Panacibacter microcysteis: one gene and its partner. The protein of the gene in region 1 interacts with the protein of each later gene in a pairwise test. Links are inferred from orthologs where the notes say so. Each region holds a gene or a part of one and is shown on either strand. Other genes may lie near its edges. The genes, in order: dprA and recA.

Region 1 (7,889 bases):
CCAAAAAGAATCTGGCAGGTCTGTGGTATTTGGAACGAGGATGATCTCTTCATTGCTTTTACCTTTATTTAGTTCGTTGATCACTGTGCTGCTGTTGATCAACACATTTCTGTAGGTGGTGGTTTTTCTTCCTTTAAAACCGAGGCGGTTGGCACCAACCGGAGCAATATCAACCACGAACTTGTCTTTATACAAAAACCACGAAGAATCGCTTACCAGTTTATACTCCTGTATCAATGTAAGCCCCGTAACAAAGTTGATGTTTGCATCGAGTGCCGGCCGCAGGGTAACTTTCTGCACCGCAAATGTTGTATCATGTATCCAGCTATCACCTTCAAAAGTATTCTCACCTACATGTTTAGGTTTAAATTGAAAATGCACCAGCCTTCGGCCGCCCAGGTATTGTGTATCGAGTAATTTGAAGTTGTAATAGTTGTCTGCATTATCACTGAAAGGCGAAATAAAAGATTTATCCAGCACAGGAATAAGGTTGCTGTACACATTTACATTCTGGTAGGTTGCACCCAGTTGTTTCATCCAGCTTTCGTTGTTGAACCCGCTTGCATTGGTGGCCTTGATTACTTCTCTTGTACGGTAAGGTTTTTTCTCGTAATAATAATCAGAGATTGTTTCAGTAAGGTAAACCGGCAAAAAAGGGTCTTTTTCAGAAGACGTGTCGGTATAGTCAAAAGCGAATTTCAGCGGCTTTAGTGCAAAGTTCCGTTCCAGTTTATCCCTGTTTACTTTATTAAGATCCAGTTCGAGCTTGTTGTACACTTCATAGCCAAAGTTGCTGTAGTTGGAACGGTCATTAACTGGTTTCTTTGAAATGATTTTTCGCCAGAACCAGAGCGCCCTGTTGTATTTGGCTTTTACAACAGCCTCATTTTTGGGTGCCTCAACTTCTATATAAATGGTAACAGATGCAGAATCTTTCAGCAGTGCAACGGGGATTTCAGCTATTTTATAACCAACGTTGAGTACCTGCAGTGTGTCGCCTGCAGGCCATGTGTTTAATGAGAAGGAAAATTTCCCTGCAGAATCCGTTATCATACCGCGGCCGCTAACCTTAAACACCACAGATGCATAAGGTATAGGCTCATCACTTTGCTTATCCAATACAATTCCGCTCAATGTCTTCGACTGCGCATGAATGATGTTTACATACGCCGTTAGCAACAAAATAATCAAACCCAGCTTTTTCTTCAATGCCATACAAAACCAAAATTAGTCCAGTTAAAAAAAGGAATCTCAACTCTTTTACATACGGCAGGCAATTACAATTAGTTTAACAATGGGTGTTATCATCCATCGATCTACGATTCTTATTGCAGAGCAGGTTTTGAATGAATGTGTAAAAATAGTAATACTTTGGCAATGTTGTTGGCCAGGGCAGTCAAGTGGCAAGCTTAACCCGGCAGCAAAATAACGGGGCTAAGAAAAGCTCATCGCATCTTATACATGCTAAAAACTGCTGATGATAAAGTCTAAACTATAAGTGCTTTCACCTATTTTTGCGCAACCGAAAAAAATTGCATCATGTCAGTATTAGTGAATAAAAATTCGAAGATCATTGTACAGGGTTTTACCGGTACAGAAGGAACTTTCCATGCAGGCCAGATGATAGAGTACGGAACAAATGTAGTAGGTGGTGTTACACCTGGCAAAGGTGGCAGTACACATCTGGATAAACCGGTATTCAATACTGTGGCAGATGCGGTAAAAAATACCGGCGCAAACGTAAGCATCATATTTGTACCACCGGCTTTTGCTGCCGATGCAATTATGGAAGCAGCCGATGCCAGTATAGCATTGGTGGTTTGTATAACAGAAGGTATTCCTGTGCAGGATATGGTGAAAGTAAAAGATTACCTGCGTGGTAAATCTACAAGATTGATCGGCCCCAACTGTCCCGGCGTTATCACCGCCGGCGAGGCTAAAGTGGGTATTATGCCTGGCTTCATTTTCAAACCAGGTAAAATCGGTATCGTTTCAAAATCCGGCACCCTTACATACGAGGCCGCAGACCAGGTTGTAAAGGCGGGCCTGGGTATTACTACAGCAATCGGTATTGGTGGCGATCCTATTATTGGAACCACCACAAAGGAGGCTGTTGAATTACTTATGAATGATGCTGATACAGACGGAATTATTATGATTGGAGAGATCGGTGGCGGTATGGAAGCTGAGGCTGCCCGCTGGATAAAAGAAAATGGCACCAAACCGGTTGTTGGTTTCATTGCCGGTCAAACTGCACCTCCAGGCCGCAGAATGGGACATGCCGGCGCTATCATTGGTGGTGCAGATGATACAGCTGCAGCTAAAATGAAGATCATGGCTGAGTGTGGCATTCATGTGGTGGCAAGCCCTGCAGATATTGGTAAAACCATGGCAGAAGCGCTAAAAAAGTAAACAAACATTTAAGTTTATAAATGACCGTCTTTACAGGCGGTCATTTTTTTATTAGCCAGGCTCCTGTAGCAATATTAAGCGTTCGTTGCGTCGCACTCTTGTACTGTTGAAGCTATATGCAGCAACTGCGAAGATCCAGGCGAATATTTCAATGGTGCATGATTTAAAGAAGCTCACCGGTACATATTATTAAATATCATCATAACTTTTAGCAAACCCTTTATCTTTATCCGTAAAAAACGGATAGCTACATGTGTCATGACACACTTTACCAGGTTGCTCTTACCATGGTTCCAAATATTGGTGCTGTTCAGGCAAAAGCGCTTATAGAGCATTTTGGCAGCGCAGAAGCTGTTTTTAAAGCCTCCGCTTCAAAACTGGGAAAGGTAGATTTGATTGGCGAAGTCAGGGCTGCCGCAGTAAAAAACTTTACTCAATTCAACCTGGCAGAAGATGAGTTGCTGTTCATTGAAAAATATAAAATACAAACTTTTTTCATAAAAGACAAAGATTACCCGCAGCGCTTGCTTAAGTGTATTGATGCGCCGGTCCTGCTTTATTACCGTGGAAATGCAGATCTTAATCATGCTAAAATCATCAGTATTATCGGCACCAGAACGAGCACAGACTATGGCAAACAGGTAACAGAAAAACTGGTGGAAGACCTTCGGGAACAGCATGTTTTAGTACTTAGCGGCCTGGCTTTTGGTATAGATGCTATTGCGCACAGGGCGGCACTTGCAAACGGGTTACCAACAATTGGTGTGCTGGCACACGGCCTTGACAATATTTACCCTCCGCAGCATAAAGCACTTGCAAAAGATATGATGTTGCAGGGCGGCTTGTTAACTGAATTCACCAGGTATACAAAGGCAGACCGGCATAATTTCCCAAGGCGCAATCGCATTGTAGCAGGCATGGCAGATGCAACTATTGTTGTTGAAACCGCCATCAAAGGCGGCAGCATGATAACGGCGGAACTGGCACATAACTATGGACGCGATGTCTTTGCCTGCCCGGGCAGAATTATTGATGCAAAAAGCGCGGGTTGCAACTATCTGATTAAAAATAACCACGCCACTTTATTAACAGATGCCCAACAGTTCGCTGAAAAAATGGGTTGGCAGAAAAAAAACAATACACGTAAAGTACAAAAAGAATTATTTATAGAATTATCTGCTGACGAGCAAACGATTGTAAATCTGCTGTCCGGCAATCCGGGTATGCATATAGACGAGTTGTTGCTGAAAAGTAACCTCAGCACCAGCGCAATAGCAGCAGGTATACTTAGCCTGGAACTTCAAAACGTTGTAATAAGCATGCCGGGTAAAATGTACAGGCTTGCCTAAACAAAAAACCACGCTGGTAAGCGTGGTTTGTAAGAATATTTTTGGCTAATCTTATTTAACAACCTGGAATTTACCTGTTTCTATTATGCGTCCATTTTTATCTGTAAGCCTGTAAACATAAATACCACGATAATAATCATTATCCAGGATTACAGTTGCTTTTCCTGATGCAAGTGAAACATCTTTCATTTTTTTTCCTGAGAAGCTGTAAATCTGCAAGATTGCATTTTTATCACCACCATTTTGAAATTCAAAATTTACAACAGATGTAGCCGGGTTGGGATAGCATTTTATAATCTTTACCTGGGTACCTGAAGCAAATGAATAACCTGTCATCAAAATTATTATGATGAAGGTTAGCAAACGCTTTGTAAGAAAAGAAATGTGTAAAATTCTATTCATAAGATAAATTGGTACAATAAAAGTACCAACATATTATTGTTTACGAATCTGCAATTTAACGTTTTTATCAAATATTAATTGAGTTCCGCTAATTTTTGGTTGATTTTTTCAAAGTCTGGCAGTTCTCCGGCATTTTCCAACACCTCTTCATACTGCACGAGGCCATCCTTGTCAATGATAAACGCAGACCTCTTGGAAACACCTTTCATCCATCCAATAAATGACTCGTACAAACAACCGTATGCTGCAGAAGCCTCTTTGTTAAAATCGCTCAGTAACGGAAAATTCAGGTGTTGCTCTTCTTTAAACCGGGCAAGGGTTTGCGGAGAATCTACTGAAATGCCAAGCACTTTTGCATTTATATTGTTATAGGCAGCAATGTTGTCTCTTACGCTGCACAGCTCTTTTGTACAAACACCTGTAAATGCCAATGGAAAAAAGAGTAGCAGTACATTGCTGCCCTGAAGATCGGCCAGGTTTACAAGGTTTCTTTCTGTATCGTACAGTTGTAACTCCGGTGCTTTTTGTCCTATTATTGTGCTCATGTTCTTTAATTGATTATTAATAATGCAAAATACAGGAACATTAACCAATCTAAGGGCCAATTGTTGAAAAACACCTCAAAAAATCAGTATTAATACTTATTGTGCAACGGTGAGACAGGAAAGATTATGCGGAAAGAAGTCCGCTTCGGTCTTCGCGGTGGCTGCGTATAGCTTCAACAGTACAAGAGTGCGACGCAACGGAAGCATCATACATGTTCTGCTGCCGGGCCCATTACTTTCCTAGAATTTTGGACAAAGTACCGCGTTTTGCGTGGTATTGTTGCGATCGAGAAAGCCTGTATAGGAAATAGCCAGCTCGAACCCGCCCCTGCCCTGGCTTGCAGTTTTTAACTGGGAAACATTGGCATCGTAACTCATAGATATGGAAAACGGGTTGTAGTCTAGTTTTATTACCGGTATAAATGCATCTTTCAACCGAAGGTAGCCGCCGGCATGAATAACATATTTCGGCTTTGTATAATCTTCTCCAATTTTTACAGAATAAGTTGCGCCGGCAATAGCTTCATTATATTCACCCTGCTTGCTAAAATCTGCCTGTATGGTAATGAAAGACGTTTCAGATGTGGTAAAGCGCATACCGCCGGAAACCACCCATTTCGGTTTCAATTCCACCGGCGGATTTTTATAAAAAGAGTTGAGCGGCCTGTTAAAATGGTGATACGCCACGCCGATGAAATAATTGTCTGTTTCACTGCCTTTTATAGAAGAGTTGTAAGACATGCCGAAGCTGCCATCCCAGTAATTATAATTTGTTTGGGTAAACAACTCGCCATCTGCCAGGCCCGGGTTATAACCATTGCCGTCATACTGATTATTGGTGGTCATTTTAGACCTGTCTATACGCCTTTGTACAAAACCACCCATAAACCCAAGTGATAAATACCTGTTCTCCACATCGCTCAAAGACTTATGATAATTAATGGCCGGGTAAATATTGGTGGTGGTAAAATTTGTAATACCCGCTTTATCGTACAATAACTGCAGGCCTGTAGTAAGAAAATCATTTCCCTGGCCTACCGGCTGTTTATATTCTGCATTCAAAGAACCGGTCTGGTAAGGTATAGTAACGCTGCCCCATTGGTTACGATATACACCCTGTACACGTATATCGCCAGCAAAAAGCCCCGCAAGTGATGGATTTCGTAAAAGAGGCGCTTCAAAAAACTGCGAAAAGTGAGGATCCTGTGCCAAAGCATGCATAGCAAAACCTGTCATTGACAGTATTATGGCGCTGGCAGCCTTCATAATATTACATTTCACATTTTTTCGTATCGGTAAACTCACAGGTCTCTGTTTTTCTTTTTTAGTTCTAAACATGCATTACGGGTTATTTATTTTATGTACCCGGCTTTTTGATCCTTTATTAAGCTCCTGTTGCGTCGCACTCTTGTACGCCATATCATTGTGCGGCAACAGCACTACCCGGTTAATTATTCTCAAACTACCATTGTAGTTCTTTAAGTATTCCTGTACACTACCTTATCAACGTTACGTTACCCTTATAACTAAGCGGTGTACCATTTTCACAAACAATATCAATAACATAAATATAAACATCTGATGGCTGCGGCTTACCCTGGTAATTACCATCCCAGCCGCCATCCTGCGTTTGATTATTTGCTGCAAAATTCCATTTCTCAAACACCGCTACACCCCATCTGTTAAATACTTTCATCGATTTAATGCTGTACAACCCTTTACCGCGTGGCAGGAATATTTCATTTACACCGTCGCGGTTTGGAGAGAAAGTATTTGGAATAAATACATTGGCATTATTGCACAACACATCAATGGTTATTTGATCGGTGGCGGTACAACCCCAGTTATTTATACCGGTACCTATATAAGTTGTTTTGGTTTTGGGAGAGGCCACCGGCTGCGCTGATACAGGTGTTTGTAAACCTGTCGGCGGCTCCCACTTCCAGGAAATTACATCCGGAGAACTGGTAGTGGTGATGGTATACTGAGAACCTGCATTAAGCGTAACAAAACTATCTTTTATAGAGAAGACAGGCAACGGCGCTACTTCTATATATACCTGCTGTGTATCGGCGAAACACCCAACATTATCACTACCTGTCACAGTGTATAAAGTACTTACAGAGGGCGTAGCTACAGGATTGCTGATACCTGGATTGCTTAAGCCTGTTGGCGGCTGCCATTGATATCTGTCAGCACCACTCGCGGCCAGTTGTATAAAACTACCGGTACATAATGTATCGCTGTTGGTTGACAATACGAGCCTGGTAGGCAATACCACGTTTACCACAACCGAGTCTGATGCCTGGCAACCAAAAGCATCGGCGCCGGTTACATAATAGGTAGTAGTTGCCGAAGGACCGGCCAACGGGTTTGTACAATTTGTGCAACTCAATGAAGCATTTGGAACCCACACATAGCTTGCCGCACCCGATGGACTAAGGGTTGCAAATGTGTTTACACATATAGACGTATCTACACCGGCGTTTACCGCAGGTAGTCCAAGTATTGTGAGGCTTTTTGACACTGTATCTGCACAACCGGTTACATCTGCAGTAGCTGTTACACTTACTGTATATACACCCGGTGCGGTATATGTATAGCTGAATGACGGCGTGTTGTATTGATTGCCATTGCCAATATTCCAAAGCCATTGCAAGGTTTCTGGAATTGCAGCCGTATCTGTTACGCCGAAAAGAACTTCACTGTTCACGCAGGCAGAATCAGTTACGCTGAGTACAAGTTTGGGCGCTTTATTTATGTCAACCTGTATTGGCAAAGTATAGGTTGAAATACATCCTGCTACGGAAGTAACCGTTTGGGTAACGAGGTAATCTCCTGATGCCTTATAATAATGGCCCGGGCTTACAACACCGGAAGTATTTCCATCACCAAAATTCCATACTACGCTTGCTAATGGATCTAATGAAACATAAGACGAATCGGTAAATAAAACCAGCGACGAATCACAACCAATACTGCCCTGGAAGTAAAACTTGGGTTTTACACCAAGTATTTTCGCTGTATCTGAAGACTCTATTGCAACCGTACAACCGCTGGAATCTTCCAGCAGCAGCCTGGGTACGAATATACCCGGAGTTGTATAAGTATAAGAAGTGCTGTCAGGTATTGTTTTCTTTACCGCACCATCACCAAAATCCCATATATATGCCACGGTACT
Region 2 (7,884 bases), 1.9 Mb from region 1 along the record:
TCAATCCCTGCAAGAGCCGGACCTGTTAATTGCTTGTGTATCGCATGACAAGACGCACAATTTTGAGAGAAAAGTGCTTTGCCGTCTATTCCTGATGTTGAAATATAGTAGGTAGACTGATCAACCGTTCCACAGAAAAAAGAGGATTTTTCTTCTACAACTGCAAAATCTTTTTCGAAAAATAATGTCCCTGATTTTATAATGGCGCAAAATAATATCGCCATTATAAACCCCTTTAATCCATATTGAGCTTCTTTATTCACAAGATAAAAATAAAACGCAGCTTTTAACATACAATGTTCTGCGCGTTAATCTACGCGTTTGTTGAGTAATGTGCTAAACGCACAAGAGTGCGACGCAACAAAAGCTACATACTTTTACTGCAGCCGGGCTCAAAATATTATTCCTGCAAGCTTTCTCTTGCTATTACTATTTTCTGTATTTCAGAAGTCCCCTCGCCTATCGTGCAAAGCTTGGCATCGCGGTAGTGTTTTTCAACAGGAAATTCTTTTGTATAGCCGTTTCCACCAAAAATCTGCACAGCGTCGTTGGCTACTTTTACAGCAACTTCACTGGCGTAATATTTTGCCATTGCGGCCTCCTGGGTAACCTTCTTGTGACGGTTTTTGAGATCGCAGGCTTTAAGGGTAAGCAGGTCGGCAGCCATAATTTCAGTAGCCATATCTGCCAGTTTAAAACTAACCCCCTGGAAATTCGAGATGGGCTGATCGAACTGGTAACGCTCTTTGGAATACTGCAACGCCGCTTCGTAAGCGCCTTTTGCTATTCCCAGGGAAAGTGATGCAATGGAGATGCGACCGCCATCAAGAACCTTCATGGCCTGTTTAAAGCCTTCGCCTACTTCGCCAAGTCTTTGCTCATCTGCAATGATGCAATTATCAAATATCATTTCAGCAGTTTCGCTGGCACGCATACCCAATTTATTTTCTTTTTTACCACCTAAAAAACCTGTAATTCCGCGTTCCACTACAAAAGCCGTAGAGTTGTTTCTTGTTCTTGGCTCACCGGTCCGGGCAATTACCACGGCAACATCCCCGGTTTTACCATGCGTTATCCAGTTTTTAGTGCCATTGAGCACCCATTTATCACCATCTTTTACAGCGGTGCATTTCATATTACCTGCATCGCTCCCGGTATTTGGTTCTGTTAATCCCCATGCGCCAATCCACTCGGCAGTTGCCAGTTTTGGCAGGTATTTTTTCTTTTGTTCGTCGTTTCCAAACAAAAGAATATGTCCTGTACAAAGTGAATTATGTGCGGCAACACTTAAGCCGATTGACCCACACACTTTAGCTATCTCTTCTATTACCACCTTGTATTCAAAATACCCGAGGCCAGAGCCTCCATACACCTCGGGTACGAATACGCCCATCATGCCCAGTTTGCCTAGTTCTTTAAAAACTTCCACGGGGAAATGTTGCGATTCATCCCATTCCATTACAAAGGGCTTTATATGCTGTATTGCAAAGTTTCTTGCTGTTTCCGCCACCTGGCTGGTGATTTCATCCTGATTAAAATTCATATTGCTAACAATTGTTAGCGGCAAAACTAAGTGTTTATAATTTAAACAGCGTGAGTATCTGCATAGGTTTATCTCTTTGGCGTGATTGTTAACATGGGCCTGATTTTTTGGAAGGTTGTATCACTCAGACCGTAGGTTTTTCGAAGGTCATCAATTGATTCAAATCCATGAATACTGTTACGAAATTTTACAATGCGCTTACTTAATACATCGCCAATGCCGGGCAGCGATTTAAATTCTTCCTCAGTAGCAGTATTAATATCAATTTTTGAAATAACCGGTTTGGTATAAGCTGGCTCGGAAGCTACCCTTTCGTTGGCAGTATTGATGCCCGGTGTATGGATTCTTATGTAGGGAATTAACCTGTCTGCTTCTTCTTCCCTTAACCCATATATTTTTTTAATGTCTGAAGGTTTGGCAAACCTTCCACCTTTATTGCGGTAGTTGATAATGGTATTGATTGTTTTGTCTCTTAAGCCGAGTTTACGGAATCCATCCGCACCTAAAGTATTGGGGTCAAAAGGAAACATTTCGCCTACTTGTGCAGGCTGCTGAAAAGTCTGCTGACCGGTACTAACAATGTTGTTATTGTCATTACCTACAGAATCTTCTTTCAACAATGCATTCAATTGTTCCTGCAGCGCAGGATCTGTAACGGGATCTCTAAATTGCTTCCTGTAAAAGTAAGGTAGTATGATACTTGCGATAATGATACAAAGCAGGATGTAAACAGATATCCGTTCACTTTTAGTGAAAGTAAAATAGTCTTTCCAGGCATTTGGTGCCATACAAATTAATTTTAACGATTAATTCTATGGAAGGGTTATAAAGCGATGGTTAAGCCATCGTAAGCGAGTTCAATATTGGCGGGCAGTGTTTTGCTTACATCATCATGTTTACCAAGCTGATGACTGATATGCGTAAAATAGGCTTTTGGGACCTGTAGTTCCTGCACAAGATCTATGGCCTGCTGCAGTGTAAAGTGAGAAATATGGTCTTCTTTCCGCAGCGCATTTAGCACGATTACCTGAGAGCCTTTAATCTTTTCTTTTTCGGGCTCTTCAATCCTGTTTGCATCTGTAATGTAAGTAAAATTACCAAACCTGAATCCGTACACGGGCATCTTATAATGCCAAACCTGGATGGGTATAACTTTTATATCACCAATGTAAAACGGTGTTTCATCTATGGTATTCAGTATTATTTCAGGAACACCGGGATATTTCTTATCAGAAAAAACGTAGGCAAATTCTCTTTTCAGCGCTTCTTCAGTAAGGGAGTTTGCATAAACGTTCATTGCCTCATGCTGAAAAAAATTATAGGCTCTTACATCGTCCAGGCCGGCAGTATGATCTTTATGCGGGTGCGTAAATAAAACAGCATCCAAACGACGGTTATTAATGCGCAGCATTTGATACCGGAAATCGGGGGTTGTATCTACTACGAAAGTGGTGTTTTCAGACTGCACAAGAATGCTGCTCCGAAGTCTTTTGTCCTTTCCGTTGGTTGATAAACATACCTCGCATGGGCAGGCTACCATGGGTACACCAGTACTTGTACCTGTACCTAACATTGTTATCTTTAGCGTGGTGATGCTCACCGTTCAAAAATAGTGTACTATTTGTTTTCAGTAACTACTTTCTTCATGATCTCTTCGTACAATTTCTGGGACTCATGGGTAAGTTTATCGAAATCTATCTGTAGTTGAGGAATAATATCTACCAGGGTATTAATTCTGCCTTCAATATCCAAAAACTTGTTTAACACTACTACTTTTTTTTGCTCCAGCAGGCACCAGCCACTTTGAAAAGTACCGCGCTCATATCTTGTGGTAAAACCAGACTGGTTTAATACATCTTCCAGCTTATCAAGATTTGACTGTGTAAACTTCATAGTACAAATTTAACGAGGGTGGCAATGAAGACTGTCCTGTTTTATCCACAGAAAAACAGAAATCTGTCAATATGCATTTCAGGAAAATCTTGAAATTGTATCGAATGCCAGAGAGATTTTATCGTAAAAAATTTCCGGCTTATACGATTTCTGCATTACTCCTGAAAAGCCTTTCTCTATTAATTCCTGCTCCATTTCGTCATCGATAAAAAACGCTGTAAAAGCGAAAACGATCAATTCAGGGTAATGTTCTTTTATACGCCTGACGGTCATATAACCATCTAATCCGGGCATATTTATATCCAGCAAAATTAAATCTGGTCTTAGCCCAAGCGAAAGTTGCTGGAGCAGTTCATGACCATTGGCAGCCTTGGAAATTGCCGCATTTTTTGCGACCAGCATTTTGCCGGCAATCATCATATTGATTGGCTCATCATCGGCAATCAAAATATGTTTACCGGAAAAATCAGTACGTATGGCTGATACACTTGAAGTTGATGGTGTTTGCATTACTTGCCTGGTTTTGCCTTCAGGGGATATTCTAATTTTTTTGCAAATTATTGATACTCTTTTACAAATTATGCATTTTCAACTTAAAAAGCACTCAAAATGTAAACCAATATACTATGTATATACAACAATGTAGGAAAGATGTAAAAAAAGAAGCCACCGTACAGAAGTACAGTGGCTATTATTTACTAACCCATAGTAAAAATTAATCTTCTTCTTCCTCTACAACAACAGGTGCATTAGCAGTGGCTTCAATAAGTTTGGCCCTGATTTTTCCTTCAATTTCATTTGCAAGTTCTGGATTGTCATGTAACAACTGTTTTACAGCATCCCGACCCTGGCCAAGCTTATTGCTATCGTAACTAAACCAGCTACCGCTTTTATTTACAACGCCAAGCTCTACACCCATGTCGAGTATTTCACCTATTTTACTAATACCTTCACCAAAGATGATATCAAACTCCGTAGCCCTGAAAGGAGGAGCAACTTTATTTTTTACCACTTTAACCTTAACCCTGTTACCTATTGCTTCGTCACCATCTTTAATCTGTGAAATACGACGTATGTCTAACCTAACCGAACAATAAAATTTTAATGCATTACCACCGGTTGTTGTTTCAGGATTACCAAACATAACACCGATCTTTTCACGCAACTGGTTGATAAATATACAAACCGTGTTTGTTTTACTGATGGTCGCCGTAAGTTTACGCAATGCCTGGCTCATCAAACGGGCCTGGAGGCCCATTTTACTATCTCCCATTTCGCCTTCCAGTTCACCTTTGGGAACAAGTGCTGCTACAGAGTCGATTACCACAACATCTAACGCACCTGATAAAATAAGACGATCTGCTATTTCCAACGCCTGCTCACCATAATCGGGTTGCGAGATTAAAAGGTTATCTACATCAACACCAAGCCGCTGTGCATAGGCACTGTCAAAAGCGTGCTCCGCATCTATAATAGCACAGATGCCCCCTTTCTTTTGAGCTTCAGCTATTACGTGTGTTGCAATAGTGGTTTTACCGGAAGATTCAGGCCCGTAGATTTCAACAATTCTACCTTTTGGTAAACCGCCGACACCCAATGCAACATCCAGCCCTATAGAACCGGTTGAAATTACTTCAAGTTTACGGTCTCCTTTGTCACTCATCATCATCACACTACCCTTACCAAAATCCTTATCTATTTTATCTATTGTAAGCTTTAGTGCTTTAAGCTTATCTGCATTACTCATGTTAATTTGTTTATTGTTCAAAATTAATCAGGCCATAAAAGTAAAGTAATTTTACTTATCAACACTAATTATTTTAGTATTTTTTTGATAATTTTTTTGGGAATTTTAGGAGCCAGGCTATAGTATTGCAAATAAGCTTTCGTTGCGTCGCACACTTCAGCAGTTAGCACTTTATGAGGCAAAAGCGAAGATCGAAGCGTAAAATTTCTAGTATGCTGCACACGCAACAAACAAGAACAATACACAGGGAGGTGAAACCGCAACGCTACAGTTGCCATAAAAACGGAACCCCGAACCGAGCGTGGCAACAGGCGATGCCATAAAAAACTACAGCCGGTTCCATTATTTATTTCCTGAATTGTATGACCATTGAACTGTCGTTATTACGTGCAATAACATAAGCAGTATCTCCCGCAATGTTCAAAGCTTTAACATGCCTTGACTGCCCTTTAATGACAAGGCCATTAATTGTTTCGGCTGTAAACAGGCCCTTTCCTTTATTGATCAGTACAGTTCCATAATCAGCATCGTAGCGGCCCATCTCGATATTCGTTGCATAAAAATTACCTGCGAGTAAAACATCCGGAAGGTGATCATTGTTGGCATCTACAATTTGTGCATCACGGTAAGTAGTAAGCTGTGCCAACCATGGCAATGGCTGAACAGTAAAATTCATGTTTCCATCGTTGATAAAAACGGCATTTGAAAAATAATCCGCAGTAAAAACCTGCGCACTACTCAATTTTTGTTGCGGAATAATTTCACTGACGGATGCTTTCGCAAAATCATCTGCATATAAAAATTTCTTTTTAATAAAAGGTAATTGTTTTTGCAATTCATCTTTATTGGCAAAGACAAGTTCTCTTCCGCCGAGATAATAGGTCATTAGCTGTTCCTTCCTGCCATTGTCATCAAAATCGTTGTAATACATTTTAACCGGTTTCTCTTCAGTTGCCTTTAGACGGCTGTTTAAACCCAGGTTGCCAGCTATAAAATCATCATCGCCATCGTTATCAATATCTGCTGGTATTACAAAATTCCACCAACCGTTCTGCTTACACAAAACGGTTTTTGTAAAACGGCCTTTTTCATTTTTCATCATTACAATACCGCCCCACTGCAGCGAGAGCAACAGGTCTTTGTCGCCATCTTTATCCATATCGTACCACTGGGCAGAAGTAACAAAACCCACGGCCGCTAACTCTTTTGAGGTGGCGCCTGTAACATCTTTAAAATGTCCTTTGCCATCATTCTGCAGTAGATAAGATCCTGGAATTTTTCCATACTCCCAGGGTACAGCTCTGCCACCGATGAAAAGATCCGTGAAACCATCACCATTAAAATCATACGGAGCAACAGACGATGCAGTTAACCATATATTATCGAATGCGTGTTCCAGCTTTAGCAAAGTTCCTTTGCCATTGTTTATATAAACGCGTGGCTGCATGTGTGTATCATGGCCAAAAAATTCATTGCCGCCACTTGCAATTATAAGATCTGCATTTCCGTCGTTGTTTACATCAGCAAACACGGCACCGGCATCTTCATACATGCTATCGGCGGCCAGCGAAGGCTGCACGGATTGAACAAACATGCCAGCATTTGTTTGTGTAAACAACGCTCCTTTATTTCTCTTGGAACCGCCGATAAACACATCTTCAAATCCATCACCATTAACATCGCCAACGGCCAACGCAGGTCCTTCTTCAGACAACATTTGAGGAATAAGGGCTTCCCTGTCAAATTCATTAAAGTCGTTTTCAATGTGCCGGTAGTTAAACCCTGTACGAGCAGTAATGTCAACCATTTGCAATGCAGCGCTTTTAAAATAATTGCGTAACGATGTGTAATCAAAATGCGGCAATCCGGGTTTATACGTAAGCTGAAGGGTTGTATCCTTCTGCAACGATAACTTTTCGTAAGTGTTATCCGGCCATACAATAAATGCAGAATCAATTACCTGGTTTTTTATGCCAATGTGCAAAGGCGTTTCCATTGATGAAAGAAAACCCCTCGAAGCGAATTTCTCGTATGTACTAATGTTCCCATCATGATATAATATAGCTTTTGAACCTGTAGCGTTGATGTTTTGCGCCGGACCTTTAAACTTAAGCTGCATGTAAGATGAGGTAATCGTATCGTTTGTAACATTCCTGTACAATAGCGCAGCATCGGCAATATTGCTGGTCACAATATCAAGGTCACCATCATTGTCAAAATCAGCATACACTGCACCGTTGGAAAAACTGTTCACATTTCCTTCTATACCGGCAGCAACATCAGCAAAAGCCGCATCATGATTGTTCCTGAAAAAAGCATTGGGCAACTTTATCTCAGGAAATTTATTGATAAGCGCCATGTCCTTTTCATTCAATGTCCTGTTCTTCATTTTTTGCTGCATCTCTTCATTGGAGACAAAGTTTACATAGTCAATATCATTTAATCGTTTGGGTATACCGTTAGATATAAATAAGTCTTTCCAGCCGTCGTTATCAAAATCCATCCACAGTGTACTCCAGCTCCAGTCAGTGGCATACATGTTTGCGTATAAACCAACCTCGCTAAACATACCATTGCGCCGGCTTAGCTGTAAGTTGTTACGTGTGTATTGATAAGCGTAACCATACCCGATCTTCATATTGAAGATATCCGTCTTATCTTCTCCAAGTGAGCGCTTAAGCATATAAGGATCGGATGGAAG

Evidence for each region.
Region 2: the proteins of dprA (region 1) and recA interact in binary tests that used the Bacillus subtilis proteins (3 or more experiments, as listed by UniProt). The link is inferred for Panacibacter microcysteis from one-to-one orthologs.

What each region holds. Positions count from the first base shown.
Region 1 is NZ_JADWYR010000001.1:265,683-273,571, forward strand. Bases 1,847-4,712 are described here. They hold dprA (DNA-processing protein DprA), read left to right. Parts: upstream 1,847-2,663; coding sequence 2,664-3,761; downstream 3,762-4,712. Other genes in these bases: sucD (succinate--CoA ligase subunit alpha), read left to right, coding at 1,847-2,412; I5907_RS01145 (T9SS type A sorting domain-containing protein), read right to left, coding at 3,813-4,163; I5907_RS01150 (redoxin domain-containing protein), read right to left, coding at 4,238-4,708. Outside these bases: I5907_RS01130 (DUF5686 family protein), read right to left, coding at 1-1,215; more of sucD, read left to right, coding at 1,540-1,846; I5907_RS01155 (PorP/SprF family type IX secretion system membrane protein), read right to left, coding at 4,949-5,974; I5907_RS01160 (PKD domain-containing protein), read right to left, coding at 6,204-7,889. UniProt on the Bacillus subtilis protein: Protein that helps load RecA onto ssDNA during transformation. Binds cooperatively to circular ssDNA, is able to bridge different segments of DNA. Favors the loading of RecA onto SsbA- or SsbB-coated ssDNA and formation of RecA-DNA filaments.
Region 2 is NZ_JADWYR010000001.1:2,148,342-2,156,225, reverse strand. The notes cover bases 3,168-6,028. They hold recA (recombinase RecA), read right to left. Parts: upstream 5,184-6,028; coding sequence 4,152-5,183; downstream 3,168-4,151. Other genes in these bases: I5907_RS08625 (VCBS repeat-containing protein), read right to left, coding at 5,530-6,028; I5907_RS08635 (response regulator), read right to left, coding at 3,515-3,946; I5907_RS08640 (hypothetical protein), read right to left, coding at 3,168-3,436. Outside these bases: I5907_RS08660 (c-type cytochrome), read right to left, coding at 1-293; I5907_RS08655 (acyl-CoA dehydrogenase family protein), read right to left, coding at 401-1,543; I5907_RS08650 (ComEA family DNA-binding protein), read right to left, coding at 1,612-2,331; I5907_RS08645 (MBL fold metallo-hydrolase), read right to left, coding at 2,367-3,116; more of I5907_RS08640, read right to left, coding at 3,161-3,167; more of I5907_RS08625, read right to left, coding at 6,029-7,884. UniProt on the Bacillus subtilis protein: Multifunctional protein involved in homologous recombination, DNA repair and competence.